DNA from 4 places in the Blautia caccae genome. Region 1 is predicted to be linked to each of the others. Evidence: riboswitches for the same ligand, from Rfam matches in the RefSeq annotation. Region 1 holds a riboswitch; each other region holds the start of a gene.
The links. A riboswitch is a leader RNA that binds a small molecule or an ion and turns the genes downstream of it on or off. The one in region 1 is predicted to bind cobalamin.

Region 1 (4,240 bases):
CTGTACAAGAGGAGCGATCACCACCAGCTCCCCCACAAATCCCAGAAGGCTTGTGATCCTTCTGGCAGCGATCTTTCCTCCGCCGATGACCACGGCTTTTTTCTGTGTCAGGTCTGTATACAGGGGAAACAGTTTTTTCTCAGTCTTCATAAACCTTCTCCAATCCGGCCACGCACTCCATAAACGCGTCCTGTTCCAGGGAGTCCCGCAGGCCGAAGATCATTTTGTTCACCACTTTTCCGGCTGCCGTGTCAATGGCTTTCAGGAGTTTTTCCCTGTCACTGTCCTCCATGGGCGTCTTTTTTAAGATTTTCAGAATCCGCGCGTTCAGATCCTCCACTGCCTCTGTCTTGATATCCTGGATTCTCGGAAATACATCGCGCCCTGAAAACCAATTATAAAATTCCGACATCTGCTCATCCAAAATGGCCCCCGCCTTCTGCATGCTGGCCCGGAGTCTTGGGGAGGCAGCATCGATCTTGAAGCTGTCAATGTCATAGAGCGTCACATTCTGCAGCTCTCCCACCTCCGGGTCAATATCTCTTGGCACAGCCAGGTCGATCAGTATCACATGATGGGGAACCTCTGCGTTTTCAAAAAGCTCTTTTGTTATGGTGCAGTTCGGGCTGGCTGTGGCGGATACCACCAGATCACATTTTGGCAGCAGTTCCATTCTGTCGCCGTAGTTGATACGCTCACACCCCTGGGGAATGGTCACAATGCCGCTCCGGTACTGACGGACGGTCACGGTCACATCAGCGCCTGCTTCTTTCAGAGCCAGTGCTGTCACCTTTCCCATCTCCCCGTTGCCGATGACCATGCAGGTTTTTCCCTGAATGGAAAATCCCTGGTTTTCCAGCCTGTCAATGGCCTGATGGATGACAGAGGTATTGGCCCTTGAAAATACCACTTCTGTCTTAACCTTCTTCGCCGCCGTCACTGCCATCCGAAAAAGCACCTCCAGCACACCGTCCGTACAGTAGGCATCCCTGGAAAGAGTCAGTGCGTCCTTCACCTGGGTAATGATCTGGTCCTCCGCCAGAATCTGGGATTTCAGGCCGCTGGTCAGATAAAACAGATGCTCCACAGCCTCCCTTCCTTCCCTTGTGATAAAATACTCCCGGTATTCCTCCTCGGGAACTTCTTTTTCTCTGCATAAAAAGCTAAGAAGGGACCCCTCCCAGTCTTCCTGCACACTGGCCCAGATCTCCATCCGGTTGCAGGTCGACAAAATAATACACCCTAAGATGTCCCTGTCTTCTTTCAGACGCTCCATAGCGCTCACCGCATTTTTTTTGGTGAAAGAAAATCTGGCCCGGACATCTACGGATGCTCTGCTGTGATCAATTCCAATCATGGAAATACTCATAGTTCCTACACTCCATATCTTTCGTTTCCGTTTTTTAGATGCCGCGGTCATAAAATATGACTGTTCCAAATCTTATACGGCACCTGCTGTTTTTTCATATTAGCACAGAATGAAAACGGGTGCAACATCTTGTTCCCCGTATACCCGGCAGGAAGATCTGGTGCCATAATAGTTTTCTGATTTTTCTTGTCGAATTCAATTGACAAAAAACTTCCGGGGAGATACAATAATCACAGAATTGAGTGTGCACAGGTGTCCGCTTTTGCGGAAGAATAGGAAAGTTGAGTTAAAAGCTCACACGGTCACGCCGCTGTGAGGGAAGAGCTGCATTTTATAATGTCACTGGGAAACTGGGAAGGCAAAATGCAGCGATGAGGCCCGAGTCAGAAGACCTGCCTGTCACAAACGATTTACACAATGGTTACGAACGATGGCCTTGTGTAAGAACAGGCGGATACGGCATTTATTCTTTGTATAAAGTCACCTGCCCCGCGTTTGTTCTTCTGATGGCCTGTCGGTATTTCTGCCGCCAGGTTTTTTTATACCCTTTTTGGCCTTTTGCCGGTTAAAGGGTAAGGCTTTATTACTCGATCAGAAGGAGGAAAAGACAAAATGAGTAAGAAACAGAAAAAAATCATTGTACTGGCAAGCATGTTCGCACTGACCTTTGGTATCGTGCCCAACGTCAGCGCCATGCACATCATGGAAGGTTATCTTCCCGGAGGGTTCTGCATCGCATGGGGTGTCATCTGCGTACCATTCCTGATCGCAGGATTCATGTCCATCAAGAAAACCCTGAATGAACACAGAAACCTGATCACCCTGCTGGCAATGTCAGGAGCGTTCGTGTTCGTTATCTCATCTCTGAAGATCCCGTCAGTGACAGGAAGCTGTTCCCATATGACAGGAACCGGACTGGGAGCCATCCTTTTCGGTCCCAGCGCAGTTTCTATTCTGGGTATTATCGTGCTGCTCTTCCAGGCAATCCTGCTGGCACACGGCGGACTCACCACACTGGGCGCCAATACTTTTTCCATGGCCATCGCAGGACCTTTTGTATCCTACGGAATTTTCTTCGTATGTAAAAAATGCAGGGTAAACAAGCATATTTCCATTTTCCTTGCAGCAACTCTGGGTGATTTATTTACATACTGCGTTACTGCTGTTCAGATGGCCCTGGCTCATCATGCAGATACCACGATCATGGGCGCCATGGGAAAATTCCTGCTGGTGTTCGCACCCACACAGTTACCTCTGGCAATTATCGAAGGCATCATCACAGTTCTTATTATCATGGGTCTTGAAACCTATGCGAAACCGGAACTTCGTACCATCGGTTTTTTAAAGGAGGCAAAGTAATATGAAAAAAACAGTGATCGGATTATTAGTTGTGATTCTCTTAATTGCGTTTGTTCCGCTTTTTGCATTAAAAGATGCAGAATTCGGCGGCTCTGATGATGCCGGCAGCCAGGTAGTTGAGGAAGTGGATTCCGGCTTCCAGCCCATCGCGGAACCGCTCCTTGAAAAAATGCTTGGCCGCGAGCTTCCGGGCGAAGTGGAAAGTCTTCTGTTCTGCGTACAGTCTTCCATCGGAGTGGGCATTCTGGCCTTCTTTATGGGACGTTTTGTAGAAAGAAAGAAGCTGGGAAAAGGCGAATGATACTTTTCATCCGGCGAAAGGAGTAACTTATGATAACCATTGATAAGCTTTGCTATACTTCCAAGCTTAGATATGAAAATGCCGGTGAAAAGTTTGCGTTTGCGATGATTACACTTCTTTTTTGTGTAATGAGTCGTTCCATCGTGGTCGCATGCATTGTTTTAGCAGTTACAGGGATTCTCACCGTTTATAAGGGGGGAATCCCTTTTTCCCGCTATCTGCACTTTATGACTGTGCCGCTGGCTTTCCTGATTCTGAGCACCATTGCCATTGTTCTGAATGTAAAGCACGAACCGCTGGACCTGTTTGCCATCCCAATCGGGAGCTTATATCTCACAGGAAGTCTGGATGCCCTGCTCTACGCTCTGCAGTTGATCCTGACGGCACTTTCCGCAGTCTCCTGCCTGTATTTTCTGTCCATGACAACACCTATGCCGGACATCTTAAATGTACTGGGAAAGCTCCACTGTCCCAAACTGATGATCGAGCTTATGCTGCTCATCTACCGGTTCATCTTCGTGCTGCTGGACACTGCGTATTATATTTCCACATCACAGAACAGCCGCCTTGGAAACAGGGATTACAGGACAAGCTTAAAGTCCTTCGGCTCCCTTGGCTCTGTTTTGATGATTCGGGCAGTAAAGCGCTCCAATGCCCTCTACAGTGCCATGGAAGCACGCTGCTATGACGGCACCATCCATGTTTTGAATGAAACCTATCCTCCTAAGAAAAAAGTGATTGTGTGGATTGTTTTATTTGAAATCTTTTTATTTTCCATCATGATCTGGAGGAGGTTCTTCACATGAACAATGACATTATACTGAAAGCAGAGAATTTATATTTTTCTTATGACGATGAAAATTCCCATTCGTTAAACGGTCTCAGTCTGGAAATCAAACGCGGACAAAAAGTTGCGTTTATGGGTTCCAACGGTTCCGGAAAATCCACTTTCTTTTTATGCTGCAACGGCATTCACCGCCCCTCCTCCGGTACCCTGTACTTTGACGGAGAACCGGTCACCTATGACAAGAAGGGACTCTTAAAACTGCGCAGCAAGGTAGGAATCGTATTCCAGGACCCTGACAACCAGCTCTTCTCAGCCAGTGTATACCAGGAAATCTCCTTTGGCATCCTGAATCTGGGTGTGTCCGAGGAGGATGCAAAAAAAGAGGTGGAGGAGGTTATTGATCATCTGGAGATCACACCTTTCC
Region 2 (4,240 bases), on a different contig from region 1:
TATCAAGCATACATTTTCCGGGGATAAGAACGCGGTGGGAAGTATTTTTCTGGATGCGTACGGAAATAAGGATTTTTCAGATGCAAATACCTTCATCTTCGGCCACAACATGAGGGATGGCTCCATGTTCGGCAGTATGAAGAACATACGGGATGAGGGGACCGTCAAAGAGAACCCGTATTTCTGGATCTATACAGCGGATGGCTGGAGCAGATACCGGATATTCTCCTATCATGATGCCAACGCCACAAAAAAAGATATGGCATTCCAGATCAAGTTTGAAAACGAGCAGGCGCATCAGCAGTTTCTGCAGACCATACTGGACGCTTCAGAAGAGAAGCTGGGTGTGGAAGTGACGATCAAGGATAAAGTGGTGACCCTGGCCACCTGTACCAGTGACGCATCCGTAAGGCTTGTCATTCACGGGGTACGGAAGGATTAAAAAGTATAAGGACGGCGAAAAGGAAAAGATATATGATGCAGGATAAAAGGTTTCTGCCCGGCAAAGGGGATAAACTCTATAGAGATGAAAAATATATTGCCGCGGTTTTCGGAGGAAAAAGGAAGGTTCTGAGCACCTCGCCCCAGAACGGGGGATTGAGGACAGACTTAAAAGCTGTATATAATTATGACGGCGGACAGGAGGGAGAAAAGGAGATACGGCTTGAGGGAGGGACCTATGAAAGTCATATGCGTTATGTCTCTGACAGCATCATAGGTTTGTCAGCGGACTCGTCATCAGGTATTATGACAGCCGCCTCTATGAAAAATGCCTCTTATGTCAGGACACAGTACAGGGATATTGCCGTCAGTGTGATCGCAACAGGCGGTATTGAAGTCAACGGCGGGCGTGCAGGGGACCGGGCATCCTGGTACGAGAAGGACGGGGCCTGGGTGGACCTGGACGGGGAATGCAGGCATACACTGGGAACAATCAATCTTATGATCTTCCTGAATGCGGACCTGACAGACGGAGCCATTGCCAAGGCCCTGATAACCTGTACAGAGGCAAAAACAGCCGCGATTCAGGAGCTGTGCATAGCCAGCAGATATTCCCACGGGCTCGCCACGGGTTCCGGTACAGACGGCACGATCATTGTGGCTGACATGGAGTCTGATTTTAAGATCACGGAGACGGGCGCACACAGCAAAATAGGAGAAATGATAGGATGTGCGGTGAAAGAGGCTGTGATGGAATCCCTGTTTCTGCAGACCGGCGCAGGTGCCAGGATGCAGCACAATGTCTTCCGAAGGCTGGAGAGATTCTGCATAACGGCAGATGCGGCAGCCTCCCGTGCTGTGGAGACGGGCGTCATAGAGCCGTCAGAACAGGCGGATTTTAAGCGGCAGGCAGAAGAGTGGGCCGGCTGCGGAGATGCAGTTTCATGGGCCGCTCTTGAAGCGCATCTGCTGGATGAGAGGGAGTGGGGGATGCTGAAGGAAAGGGAAGTGCTGGATGCGGAGAGGAAGCTTCTGTGTGCATTCGGGATGGACAGTCCCCGTATGGGAGAGGATGCTGTTCTCATGGATCATATTATTTTTGCGATTAAAGAAAGAATATGAGCCGGAAGAATTGACAGATACCGGCCATTGTGCTAAAGTAATCATGTGTATAAATTCCATATCAGCTTGCCAAGTGCATCAGGATTTAGTTTTGCCCTCTTTTAGAAAATCCTGGTGAAAAGGGAATCAGGTGTAAGTCCTGGACGATCCGGTCACTGTGAGCGGGGAGCGAAGCGCATAAGTCCATTGTATAAGAGATTATATGAGAAGGAGCGCCGAACGAAGATCCGTGAGTCAGGAAACCTGCTTGGATGAGTAAAAGGTTGAGACTTCCGAAGAAAGTTTTCCATCCATTATGTTATTTGATATGGAATGCCTGCTTAGAACGTGAACGAAACGGGAACCTGTGTGAGGAATTTATGCATCCATGAAAAGCAGGAGGAGCCCAAGAGACGATTTTGCTTCTATATGTTTTATCCTCCGCACCCCAAATGTATAGATTGGTCTGACATCATCCGCTCATGGGCCTCCTGCAGGTAAAGGAAATAGTGTTAGAAGCTGCTGCGGGATAACTGCCTGTCAGCAGCTTTATTTATGACAGGGACAGCCGGCAGAGCGTCCGTGCGAGACAGACCGGAGGGATTCAGAAGGGAGAATCAGTAATATGCGTGAAGAAGATTTGATTGCAGTCGCTGAGGATGCGGGGTTTGCGAAAGCCGCCGTAATGAACACGGAAGATTTAGAATTTGAACATGAGTTCCGCAAGTTCTGCGAACAGAACGACTGTGGAAATTATGGCAATAACTATGGATGTCCACCCTACTGCGGAACCCCCGAAGAGATGGAGAACAGAGTTATGCAGTACCGCCAGGCGGTAGTTTTCCAGTCCAGAACACCTGTTAACAACATCTTTGATGATGCGGAGACAAAACAAATCAAGAAGATACACACCCGGATGACACTGCGCACAGTAGAAGAACTCAAGAGAAGAGGACTGGATGAGGACGGCATGTTCGTCATGTGCGGACCCTGCAACCTGTGCGACGCATGTAATATGCCGGAAGGAAAACCATGCGTGCAGGAGCAGAATCGTTTTTCCTGTCTGTCTGCGTATTGTATAGATGCGGCGAAGATGGCGAAACACTGCAATATGAATATGCAGTGGAATGGGGATGTGGTTTCGTTTTTTAGTATGTATCTTTTTGATAAAAAATAAGAAATAACGGATTGCAGAGAAGGTCAGATACGGAGCAGTCCGGACTGATAATTATATGAATATTAGATGGTACTTCGTAAATGGAGTACCATTTTTTTAATGTGTTTTGTATCATATCTGCTGATTGAGACAGAGCATTCCCCAAAATTAGTAAATATTCACGAAATTTAATGACAAATTTCGCATATTATAGACAATTGCCAAAAGCGATTGTATAGATTATAATACAATTATTAAACGTGCACGGACACGGTGTAGGAGAAACCATGAAAGTTACAATCCGAGAAGTCGCAGAAGCAGCGAATGTATCAAGAGGGACAGTGGACCGGGCCTTAAATCACAGGCCGGGTGTAAATCCGCAGGTAGCGGAAAGAATCATAAAAATAGCAGATGAGCTGGGGTATAAGCCCGATATGGCAGCCAGAACACTGGCAAATAAAAAGTATACCAAGACAATAGGAGTAATCCTTTGTTCGGAAGGCAATCCCTTTTTTAATGATGTTATCAATGGTGTCAACAACGCACTGGAGGAAATGGGGCACTTTGGAATACAGAATATTGTCAGAAAGATTAAAGGGTTTGACGCAGACCTTTTACTAAAAGAAATAGATGGACTTCTGGCAGAAAAAATATCCGGTCTTGTAATAACTCCGGTTAATTCCCAAAATGTGGCGCAGAAGATTCAGGATTTGGAAGACGCAAATATACCGGTAGTGACTATAAATACAGACATATCCAGTGTAAAACATCTTGCGTATGTGGGGTGCGATTATATAACCAGCGGATGTGTGGCAGGTGAACTGCTGGGTATGATGAGCAATGGATTCGAGGAACATGTCGCCCTGATCATCGGTTCCAGTATGGTCATGGCACAGGAGCAGCGTCTCAGGGGAATAAAGAAAACCCTGAAAAGAGATTACAGTAATATAACAGTGGAAGCAGTTATTGAGAATGACGACGATGACCAGAAATCATATGAACAGGTGAAAGCGCTGCTGAAAGAGAAGCCTGAACTGACTACGATCTGTTTTGCATCAGCAGGTGTGGAGGGTGGTATAAAGGCCGTCCGTGAGTCGGACTGCGGAAGAAAGCTCCGTATAGTAACGTATGACCTTACGGATATTGTGCGGGAAAATTTGAAATCCGGTGTTGTCTCAGCCACCATTTGTCAGGAGCCCTTCAGGCAGGGATTTCTGGGAGTTGAAATTTTAGGGCGTTATCTTTTATATGGCACAAAACCAAAGGAATCTACAATAAAGACGCATATATTTATAGCAACAAAATATAACTTATGAAAATTTCTCTTTATCCGATCAAGGGTAAAGAGAAAAAATTTAACCTTTATCGTGCACGGACACGAAAGAAAAGATTAGTTTTAAGCGTATGCTTTTACTAATAAATTTCAAAGGGTTTTATGAAACTCGAGATAGTAAAATTCTTTGATGAACTACATTGGAGGAGGAAGAAAAATGGCAACCAGCAGAGAAAGGCTGAATCAGACACTGAATCATATTGAGCCGG
Region 3 (4,240 bases), on a different contig from region 1:
ACGCGCGTGAAAATGAAACCGGCGAATCGTAACCATACTTTAAAGCGAGATCAATCACTTTGATATTGCCACCTTGCTGCAGTTCCATTGCTGCCATCGTCAGCCTCCTTCTGCGAATGTATTCCGTTAGCGAAATATCGGTAATAAATGAAAACATCCGAGAGAAGTTATAAATTGAACAACAGGCAATTCGTGCCAGCACTTCTTGATCAATCTCACCTGTCAGGTTATTCTCCACATACGCGAGTGCCAAATCCATACGGGTTAATAAATCCAAAAATCTCCCTCCCTTCAAACAAAGTATACTCAATATATAAATTGCTGTCGCAACATTTTAAGCCGAGTATTGTATAATTCTATATTTATATCATACCATAGAAAAAATATCTGGAACATATCTATTATTAATATTTAACGAACCACGCTTACCTGAGCCATGTTCTGCTGGTGCGGTATCCGGGAGACGGACACAGGCACAAAGGAAACGGGGCTAAAGCGTATCAGAATCCACGATCTACACTATAGTTGTGCCACACTGCTCTATGCAAATGGTGTGGATATGAAATTCATACAGTAATAGCTTTGATATAGTACGCAACTATAGGTAATTTCTCTGTAGTCACTGTTGCGGCAGTTATACAACACAAAAAAGACTCAAACAATTACTTGTTTAAGCCTTTCCTGATTACTGCCGCAGACCGGAATCGAACCGGTACGGGTATCACTACCCACGGGATTTTAAGTCCCGGGCGTCTGCCAGTTCCGCCACTGCGGCAAAAGATATCGGATAGGCGAACCTATCCGATAAAATGGACGGTGGTGGATTCGAACCACCGAAGCAATTTGCAGCAGATTTACAGTCTGTCCCCTTTGGCCACTCGGGAAACCGTCCATGTTTTATTTAGATATGTCAGTTCTCTCTGACAAGATATTATTATAACAGATTTTTTCCAGATTGCAAGGGCTTTTTCGGTATTTATTTGAAATGAAGCGGATAGATAATGGATGGGAAATTTTTATCTATAACAAATTGTGATGTATAAAAAGTTGCAATCCATAAATATTCAAGTATAATAAAGACTTAGAGATTGATCATACAGGATATAAGTTGCTATTGCAGCATGAAAAGAGAAACCGGTGCAAGTCCGGTACGGTCCCGCCACTGTGACAGGGAGCGCTCAGATGTTATGCCACTGGACAGAAGTCCGGGAAGGTATCCGGGTGCGCTGAACTGAAGTCAGGAGAACTGCTTATATCTTTAAGATGTTTCGCACGGCTGATGGGAACTCTTGAAATAAGGGCAGGATTCTGCATTTTTTAGGTAAATTTTGAGAGTTAGGGACAGTCTGTGTATCGGGCTGTCCTTTTTTGATGCGCAGAAGGAACGCGGCTGCATCCGGCAGCGATGCGGACCGCAGATATCTCAGAGCTGTTAATAGCAATGGAGGTGAAAAGGTTGAACAAGAAAAACACAGGCAGAAGGCTGGTCCAGATTGTGATCGTACTGATGGGGATCAGTTTTTTTACATTTGGACTCACCTATCTGTCGCCGGGGGATCCGGCGGAGATCATGTTAACAGAGTGCGGCAATGTGCCCACGCCGGAACTTCTGGAAAAGACAAGGGCTGAACTGGGACTCGACAAACCGTTTCTGGTGCAGTACGGAACCTGGCTGAAGGGAGTGATGACCGGAGATATGGGAACTTCTTATTCTATGAAGGTTCCCGTGGTGGACAAACTGGTATCCTGTTTCCGGCCCACACTGGAACTGGCGCTGGCTTCTCTGGTCATCATGGTGCTGATATCCGTTCCGCTGGGAATCTTATCAGCAGTCTGCCGGAATAAATGGGTGGACTATCTGGTGCGGGCGCTGACCTTCCTTGGAGTATCGGTTCCGAACTTCTGGATCGGACTGATCCTTCTGAGTATATTCGGTGTGACGCTGCGGTGGGTAACCGTTTCCGGGGGAAGCACGGATTTCAAATCCCTGATCCTTCCCGCCGTGACTTTGGCTATTGCCATGTCCGCAAAATACACAAGACAGGTGAGGATAGCTGTTCTGGAGGAACTGAACCAGGATTATGTGACGGGTGCCCGCATGCGGGGAATCAGGGAGCGAACAATTCTGTGGAAGCATGTGCTGCCAAATGCCATGCTGCCGCTGGTGACCCTGCTGGGTCTTTCCCTGGGAAGTCTTCTGGGAGGAACCGCAGTGGTGGAGATCATTTACAACTGGCCGGGCATGGGCAGTATGGCGGTAAAAGCCATTTCCTGCAGGGATTATCCCCTGGTACAGGGCTATGTGCTGTGGATCGCACTGCTCTACATGGGAATCAATCTGCTGGTTGACCTTTCCTATACCCGTCTGGATCCCAGATTAAAGGAGGAGCGGTGATTTGAAGGTATTAAGATTTTTGAAGAACAACAAACAGTTTACCGTCTTTCTTCTTCTGGCCCTGGCAATTGCGGCAATAGCTGTCTTTGCGCCCTGGATCGCTCCGCGGGACCCCTATGATGCTGTGATGAGTGATTCTCTAAAGGAGCCGGGGAGCACTTATGTCTGGGGAACCGACAAGCTGGGGAGGGACGTGCTCTCCAGAGTTATATACGGAACCAGGTCATCCCTGACCATGACGCTGTGTCTGGTGGCGGTCATCTTTGTGGTGGGGACTGCTTTTGGAATTCTGGCGGGATATTTTGGCGGAGCTGTGGACGCTGTGATCATGCGGATTGCGGATATGATGATCTCCTTTCCCGGTCTGGTGCTGGCAATCGCCATAGCAGGTCTTCTGGGGCCCAATATGGTAAATGCCGTTATTGCCATCTCGGCTGTGAGCTGGACAAAATATGCCAGACTTGCCCGCAGTATGGTCCTGAAGATCAAACAGAACCTGTATATTGAGGCGGCTGTTGTAACAGGAACGAAAAGGGGCAGCATAATTATGAAATATGTGATCCCCAACATGATCACAACCATGGTGGTGACAGCAGCCACAGATATTGGGACCATGATGCTGGAGTTGGCATCCCTGTCCTTTTTGGGATTCGGGGCGCAGGCGCCCACCCCGGAATGGGGGCTGATGCTCAATGAGGGCAGAACCTACATATCCAAAGCCCCCTGGCTGATGATCTATCCCGGCATTGCCATTGTAGTCGTTGTGGTCGTCTTCAATATGCTGGGCGACAGTATCCGGGATATCCTGGACCCAAAACAAGAGTAAAACAGAAGGAGAAAAGAGATATGGATCAATTTTACAGAAAAATCATGTGTGCCCTGCTGGCGGGAAGTCTTGCAGCGGGATTGCTGGCAGGCTGCGGAAACAGCGCCGGGGAAAAGGCGGATACAGAGGATACGGCAGCTTCCGGGGAGAACTCCGCCTTAGATAAAACAGGCGGAGACGGCGGTGAGATCACCATAGGCGTTACAAGCTTTGCGGATACTCTGGAGCCTACAGAGCAGTATTTCAGCTGGGTGGTGTCCAGATACGGAGTCGGGGAGACGCTGGTGCGTTTTGATGAAAACGGCGAGATCATGCCCTGCCTGGCAGAGAGTTGGGAGATCAGCGAGGACCAGCTCACCTGGACGTTTAAGATTCGTGAGGGAGTCAAGTTCTCTAATGGGGATGACATGACACCAGAGCTTGTGAAAGCATCCTTGGAACGTACCTTTGAGCTCAGCGACAGGGCAGTCTCCTTCTTTGAGCCTGCATCCATGGAGGTGGACGGACAGAACCTGCTTATCAAGACAAAAGAGCCGGTGGCCATCCTGCCGGGAAGTCTGGCAGACCCGCTGTTCCTCATTGTGGATACCCAGGCGGATACGGACGCCTTTGCCATGGAAGGTCCCATCTGTACCGGACCTTACGCAGTGGAATCTTTCAGCCCCACAGATTCCTGCGTTGTAGTCCGCAACGAATATTACTGGGATGGGGAAGTGCCTCTTGACAAGGTGACGCTTAAGTGCATAGATGACCAGACAACGCGTTCCATGGCCCTGCAGACAGATGAAGTGCAGATCGCGTACAATCTGAAGACGGAGAATCTGGCAGATTTTGAGGACAGCGGGGAATATAATATACAGCAGTTAGAGTCCCTGCGGTCCACCTATGCCTTTATGAACCAGAATGGCGTGCTTGGTGATAAAGCACTGCGCCAGGCGGTCATCAGAGGGCTGGATAAGGAAACTTACTGTGATACCCTGCTGGAAGGCGGAGCCACAGCGGGAAAAGCTCCGGTTCCC
Region 4 (4,240 bases), on a different contig from region 1:
TAAATTATTATTTTCCTCTGTAGCTGTTGCACTTGCCATAAATATGGGCCAGGAACCAGCCAAATTCTTTTTATCCTTTTCCGGGCGGTCATACCAGCCTTCCAGTATATCTTTTGCCAGAGATTTTGTTTCATCTGATATAGAATAATATGGAAGTGCGCCATCCTGCTTTTGGTGAAGGAAAATATATAATGTTGAATTTAATCCATCTTCTGCCGTGACTTCCAGACGGGTGATATCATCTGCATTTACCGTTACCGCGCTTCCTTCTATCTCCTCTCCATTTACGGTACAAGAGGCATTATCTGATATTTGTATATCTTCAAATGTCAGCGGACCATCGTCAGAATCAAGCTCAAGTATAAAGCTTTTTTCTCCGCTTTTTAGTTGTTCATCCAGCGAATCCACAGAACCGCCATTTATAGACAGAGAATTTAATACACATTCACTTGATTTACGCATTACCCTTATTTTATGTATCTCTTTGCTTTTCCCATCCGGCGCCGTAACTTCAACTTTAATTATTTTATTTTCATTCTCATCTGTTTCAATACTGGGGTCCTCTAAATTAATCCCATAGTAATTACCGCATTCCCCCTTACCGTCGTCAAAATATCCGCCTTCGCTCTTCTCATTGCCAATGACATTTACCTGTGCTCCCGCAGATGAAGGAAGTATCCCTAAAAGCAGCTTATTATTTTTTGATGTTTTAGGAATATTGAGAATATAATCACCCGTATCCTTATCTAAGGCTATCTTATATTCTATGGGAAATACATAATTTTCCGGAAAAGATACCGGTTTTATTTCAGATATACTTGTATCACTGCTTTGTACTGTTTCCGTCTCCTCCCCATCCCAATAAAAGATGTAAGGTATATTAAGTACATATCTCCCCTTAAAATTACCTGATTTGTCTAACCCAGGTACGTTAATGTCTGTATCCAGGATTTTCATTACCGGAGGCATTGTGCTCCAATCTAAATCCATGCCTATAGGCGGTACGCCTATCATAAATGACAGATTGACTACATTCAATCCTTTATGTGCCTGTATTGCCGGACTGCTATACTTTCCCTGATAAATATTGCTATTCACATCAAACCGCTGAAATGAACTGCCGTTTACAGAGATATGGTTATTTCCTATACCCATCCAATAAAAACAACTTTTTGTAATGGCACTAAAATTTATCGTCTCCATTTTGTTTTGCTTTCTGTTAACCACTATAGAAAAATCATTCACATCGTCTGGTATTACGGCATAATGATATTTACTGTCAGAGGTGTTTATCATCTCTGTGTCCCCTGACAGGATCTCTCCTGTCTCATTATTATTTACACCTACATATTCAACTAATATGGGATACCCGGAATTTTCATCAAAAGATGACTGCTTATTATCTAATACAGCAATATATTCATTTTCCTTCCCGTCCTGGCTCTCCGTTTTAATATCAAAATAAAATGCGCCCACTATTGCTGTTCCGGAGTACATCTGGCTATTACTCATAATATTAGAATACGTTATGATAAAATGAGTCTTGCCATCCACCACTTTATTTTCTATTATTTTATCTGAGCTATGAAACATAGTACCGGCTTCATTATAAATATCTAACGAACTAAATACCTCAGAAACTTTATTCTCAGAATCTGTAAGAATACCTTCTATGATTACCTTATACCCGCCGGAAAATTGTTGAAAGCCTCCATCTCCTACATATATACTTGAATTTTCCTCAGATGGCTGTAATTCAATCTCTTTATTTCCTATTTTTATACTCATTTGTACCAGGCCATTATCTTCCGCAGCATGTGCAGCCCATACATTGGTCACATCAAATCCAAACAGTGATATTAAAAATATAAAACTTAAAACTTTTAATACTTTTTTCATAATCTTCCTCCAGAATATATTCGTTCATCCAAAAACAGGACGGTATAAAAATACCGCCCTGACCTCTAAAATAGCTTTTTATTTAGAAGCTGCTTTTGGATAATAATAGTTAGCATAGCTGAGTATAACTCTGGAACCATCATTGTTAATAGTATTCTGGCTCATATAATTATTTTCATTCAAAGGTGTTTCTCCATCTTTGCCAGAATATGTCCAGCCAACACCATAGTATGCTGTATCTGATTCGTAAGCTGCCCCCTGATAAAACAGGTTCGATTCCCCAGTTCCGCCAATATACAGTCCATCTATTGCATTATATGTGATTGTTGGATCCTGCCAATCCGGCACCACCTTCCAGTATCCCTGGGTAATATTAAGATTTAATTTTGGTAAAGCTTCTTTTACAATTGTCTCAACATCTGTTCCAGGTGCCACATAAACTGTGGTTTCTCCAGACAAAGCAGGATGTGTACCGTCCGCTACTGCGTTCAATGTTACCGTTACCGAAACATCAGTATCAGCCGCAAATGCACTGATGCTCATCGACAGCACCATCACCATTGCCAATACGATACCTAAAAACCGTTTTATACCTTTTTTCATTTTGTTTCCTCCTTATGATATTTTTGTTTTTGCCTTCCGGCACTATCTATCACAACAAGACTGGGCCCTCGTCTTATCATAATCTATTAAGTTTTTCAAAAAATGGTACAAAAAATACACGTCCGTCATGCCTTCGGACACTGCAAATAATTGGTTTGCCACAACTGTGTTTGTGTTCTGACTTGGGTTCGTCCTACTAAAAGCGCCTTCCCGGGAATGATTCCCAGTGGCTTTGCTGCTTTGTTCGTCCCCCTTACAGCAGGGATGTTCTGCCCGGATTCTCACCGGATTCCTTTAAACAGGGCTATTGCCCTGACCACAGAAGATATATTTAATTTTTCTGTTCAAACTATAAAACGCCTTCCCGTACATACAGGAAGGCATTATGGATTCATAATAAATATACCCAGACTGCTCCCTTGTACATGACAGGAAAACAGCGGGTACTGACTTTGTTTACAGTAGATTTACATCTGTTCCGGACTCTCATCGGATTTCCCATTATTATTCTGACATTATGCATCAGAATAAACTGCAATCTTTTTTCTATATTCTCGATATGGCTACATTCTAACTCATTTGGTAATATTTGTCAATATACTGCGCAATAATTTTCTTACTTTGTACATATGTCGTTACAATTCACGGCCAATGTCCCGGGAGGTGTTTTGCGAAGCAAAATCCCGAGTTAGCCAGCGCCAAAATGCAATTTATTGCATTTTGTGTGCATCGCGAAGCGTGTTACTGGGCACGCAGTGAACAGTAACCATATGTCACTATTTCTCAGATGCCGTCGGCATATTCCACCTGGATGCCGTATTGCGCCGCATAGGTCTCCATCTTACTTCCCCGGCGGCAGCGGATGACACAGTTCTTATTGGTCAGCCATTCCCCCACATCCTGTGGGTCATGGAGGATTTCCAGCACCTTCAGGTTATTGCAGCCATGAAAAGCCCATTTTCCTATCTTCTGCACCGACGGCGGAATGAAAACATACTCCAGCTTCTTACATTTTAGAAATGCACTCTCACCGATCATTTCCAGATGTTCCGGAAAATGCAGGGATTTGAAGCCACACTGATAAAATGCCTGGTTTTCTATCCTGTGCAGTTTTTCGGGAAATTTTATATCCTCCAGGGACTCGCACTTATAGAATGCCTGATTCCCAATGGTCCACATCACCTCGGGCAGTGTGACATTGGAAAGGGCACGGCAGTTGGCAAATGTCATGTCCGGCAGTATCCTGCAGTTTCCCATGGGGTCAAACAGGGCTTTCTCCATCCTCCTGCATCCGTCAAATACGCCTTTTCCCAATTCCCTCACCGTCTTCGGCAGCAGTATCTCCCTCAGATTGCTGCAGTTGCCGAAGGCACCCTTCTTGATCACATATACTCTGGGCAGCGCTGCATGCCTGAGAGCTGTGCAGTTAAAAAACGCCTCTGTACCCACGACACGGACAGCGGGCAGTTTTATGTTCTTTACCTTGATATTATTCTTAAGAAAACACACGCCCAGCATTTGGTAACAGGCTGGTATCTGCATATCCTCCTCCGCTGCGCGAATAACATTTTTTCGTTCCAGTACACAATATTCCATCTTTCTTCACTCCCGCCTTGCATATGTGCCATTATAACATAGAGAGGGAATATTTTTGTTGTCCAAACTGGTTATATTAAAGGAAGATAAACAGTAACTTTATTTCCGTAATACCGTTCAAATGTAAAACCCATTCTGTCTG

Region 2: linked by a shared signal. The riboswitch ahead of WMO65_RS09645 (DUF2284 domain-containing protein) and the one ahead of WMO65_RS09010 (energy-coupling factor ABC transporter permease) in region 1 are both predicted to bind cobalamin.
Region 3: linked by a shared signal. The riboswitch ahead of nikB (nickel ABC transporter permease) and the one ahead of WMO65_RS09010 (energy-coupling factor ABC transporter permease) in region 1 are both predicted to bind cobalamin.
Region 4: linked by a shared signal. The riboswitch ahead of WMO65_RS09600 (hypothetical protein) and the one ahead of WMO65_RS09010 (energy-coupling factor ABC transporter permease) in region 1 are both predicted to bind cobalamin.

The regions. Positions count from the first base shown of each region.
Region 1 covers NZ_JBBMFP010000006.1:220,406-224,645, forward strand. The annotation lists gene WMO65_RS09000 (precorrin-2 dehydrogenase/sirohydrochlorin ferrochelatase family protein) at 1-150, opposite strand, end outside; gene hemA (glutamyl-tRNA reductase) at 140-1,369, opposite strand; cobalamin riboswitch at 1,603-1,783, shown strand; gene WMO65_RS09010 (energy-coupling factor ABC transporter permease) at 1,982-2,728, shown strand; gene WMO65_RS09015 (energy-coupling factor ABC transporter substrate-binding protein) at 2,730-3,029, shown strand; gene cbiQ (cobalt ECF transporter T component CbiQ) at 3,059-3,835, shown strand; partial or broken gene WMO65_RS09025 (energy-coupling factor ABC transporter ATP-binding protein) at 3,832-4,240, shown strand, end outside.
Region 2 covers NZ_JBBMFP010000007.1:133,210-137,449, forward strand. The annotation lists gene srtB (class B sortase) at 1-442, shown strand, start outside; gene WMO65_RS09640 (adenosylcobinamide amidohydrolase) at 475-1,563, shown strand; cobalamin riboswitch at 1,638-1,828, shown strand; gene WMO65_RS09645 (DUF2284 domain-containing protein) at 2,168-2,719, shown strand; gene WMO65_RS09650 (LacI family DNA-binding transcriptional regulator) at 2,986-4,014, shown strand; gene WMO65_RS09655 (uroporphyrinogen decarboxylase family protein) at 4,189-4,240, shown strand, end outside.
Region 3 covers NZ_JBBMFP010000016.1:55,421-59,660, forward strand. The annotation lists gene WMO65_RS17010 (AraC family transcriptional regulator) at 1-277, opposite strand, end outside; tRNA gene WMO65_RS17015 (tRNA-Leu) at 690-775, opposite strand; tRNA gene WMO65_RS17020 (tRNA-Tyr) at 811-892, opposite strand; cobalamin riboswitch at 1,089-1,268, shown strand; gene nikB (nickel ABC transporter permease) at 1,457-2,395, shown strand; gene nikC (nickel transporter permease) at 2,397-3,221, shown strand; gene WMO65_RS17035 (ABC transporter substrate-binding protein) at 3,242-4,240, shown strand, end outside.
Region 4 covers NZ_JBBMFP010000007.1:116,257-120,496, reverse strand. The annotation lists gene WMO65_RS09605 (hypothetical protein) at 1-1,899, opposite strand, end outside; gene WMO65_RS09600 (hypothetical protein) at 1,978-2,502, opposite strand; cobalamin riboswitch at 2,654-2,838, opposite strand; gene WMO65_RS09595 (leucine-rich repeat domain-containing protein) at 3,286-4,098, opposite strand; gene WMO65_RS09590 (AraC family transcriptional regulator) at 4,170-4,240, opposite strand, start outside.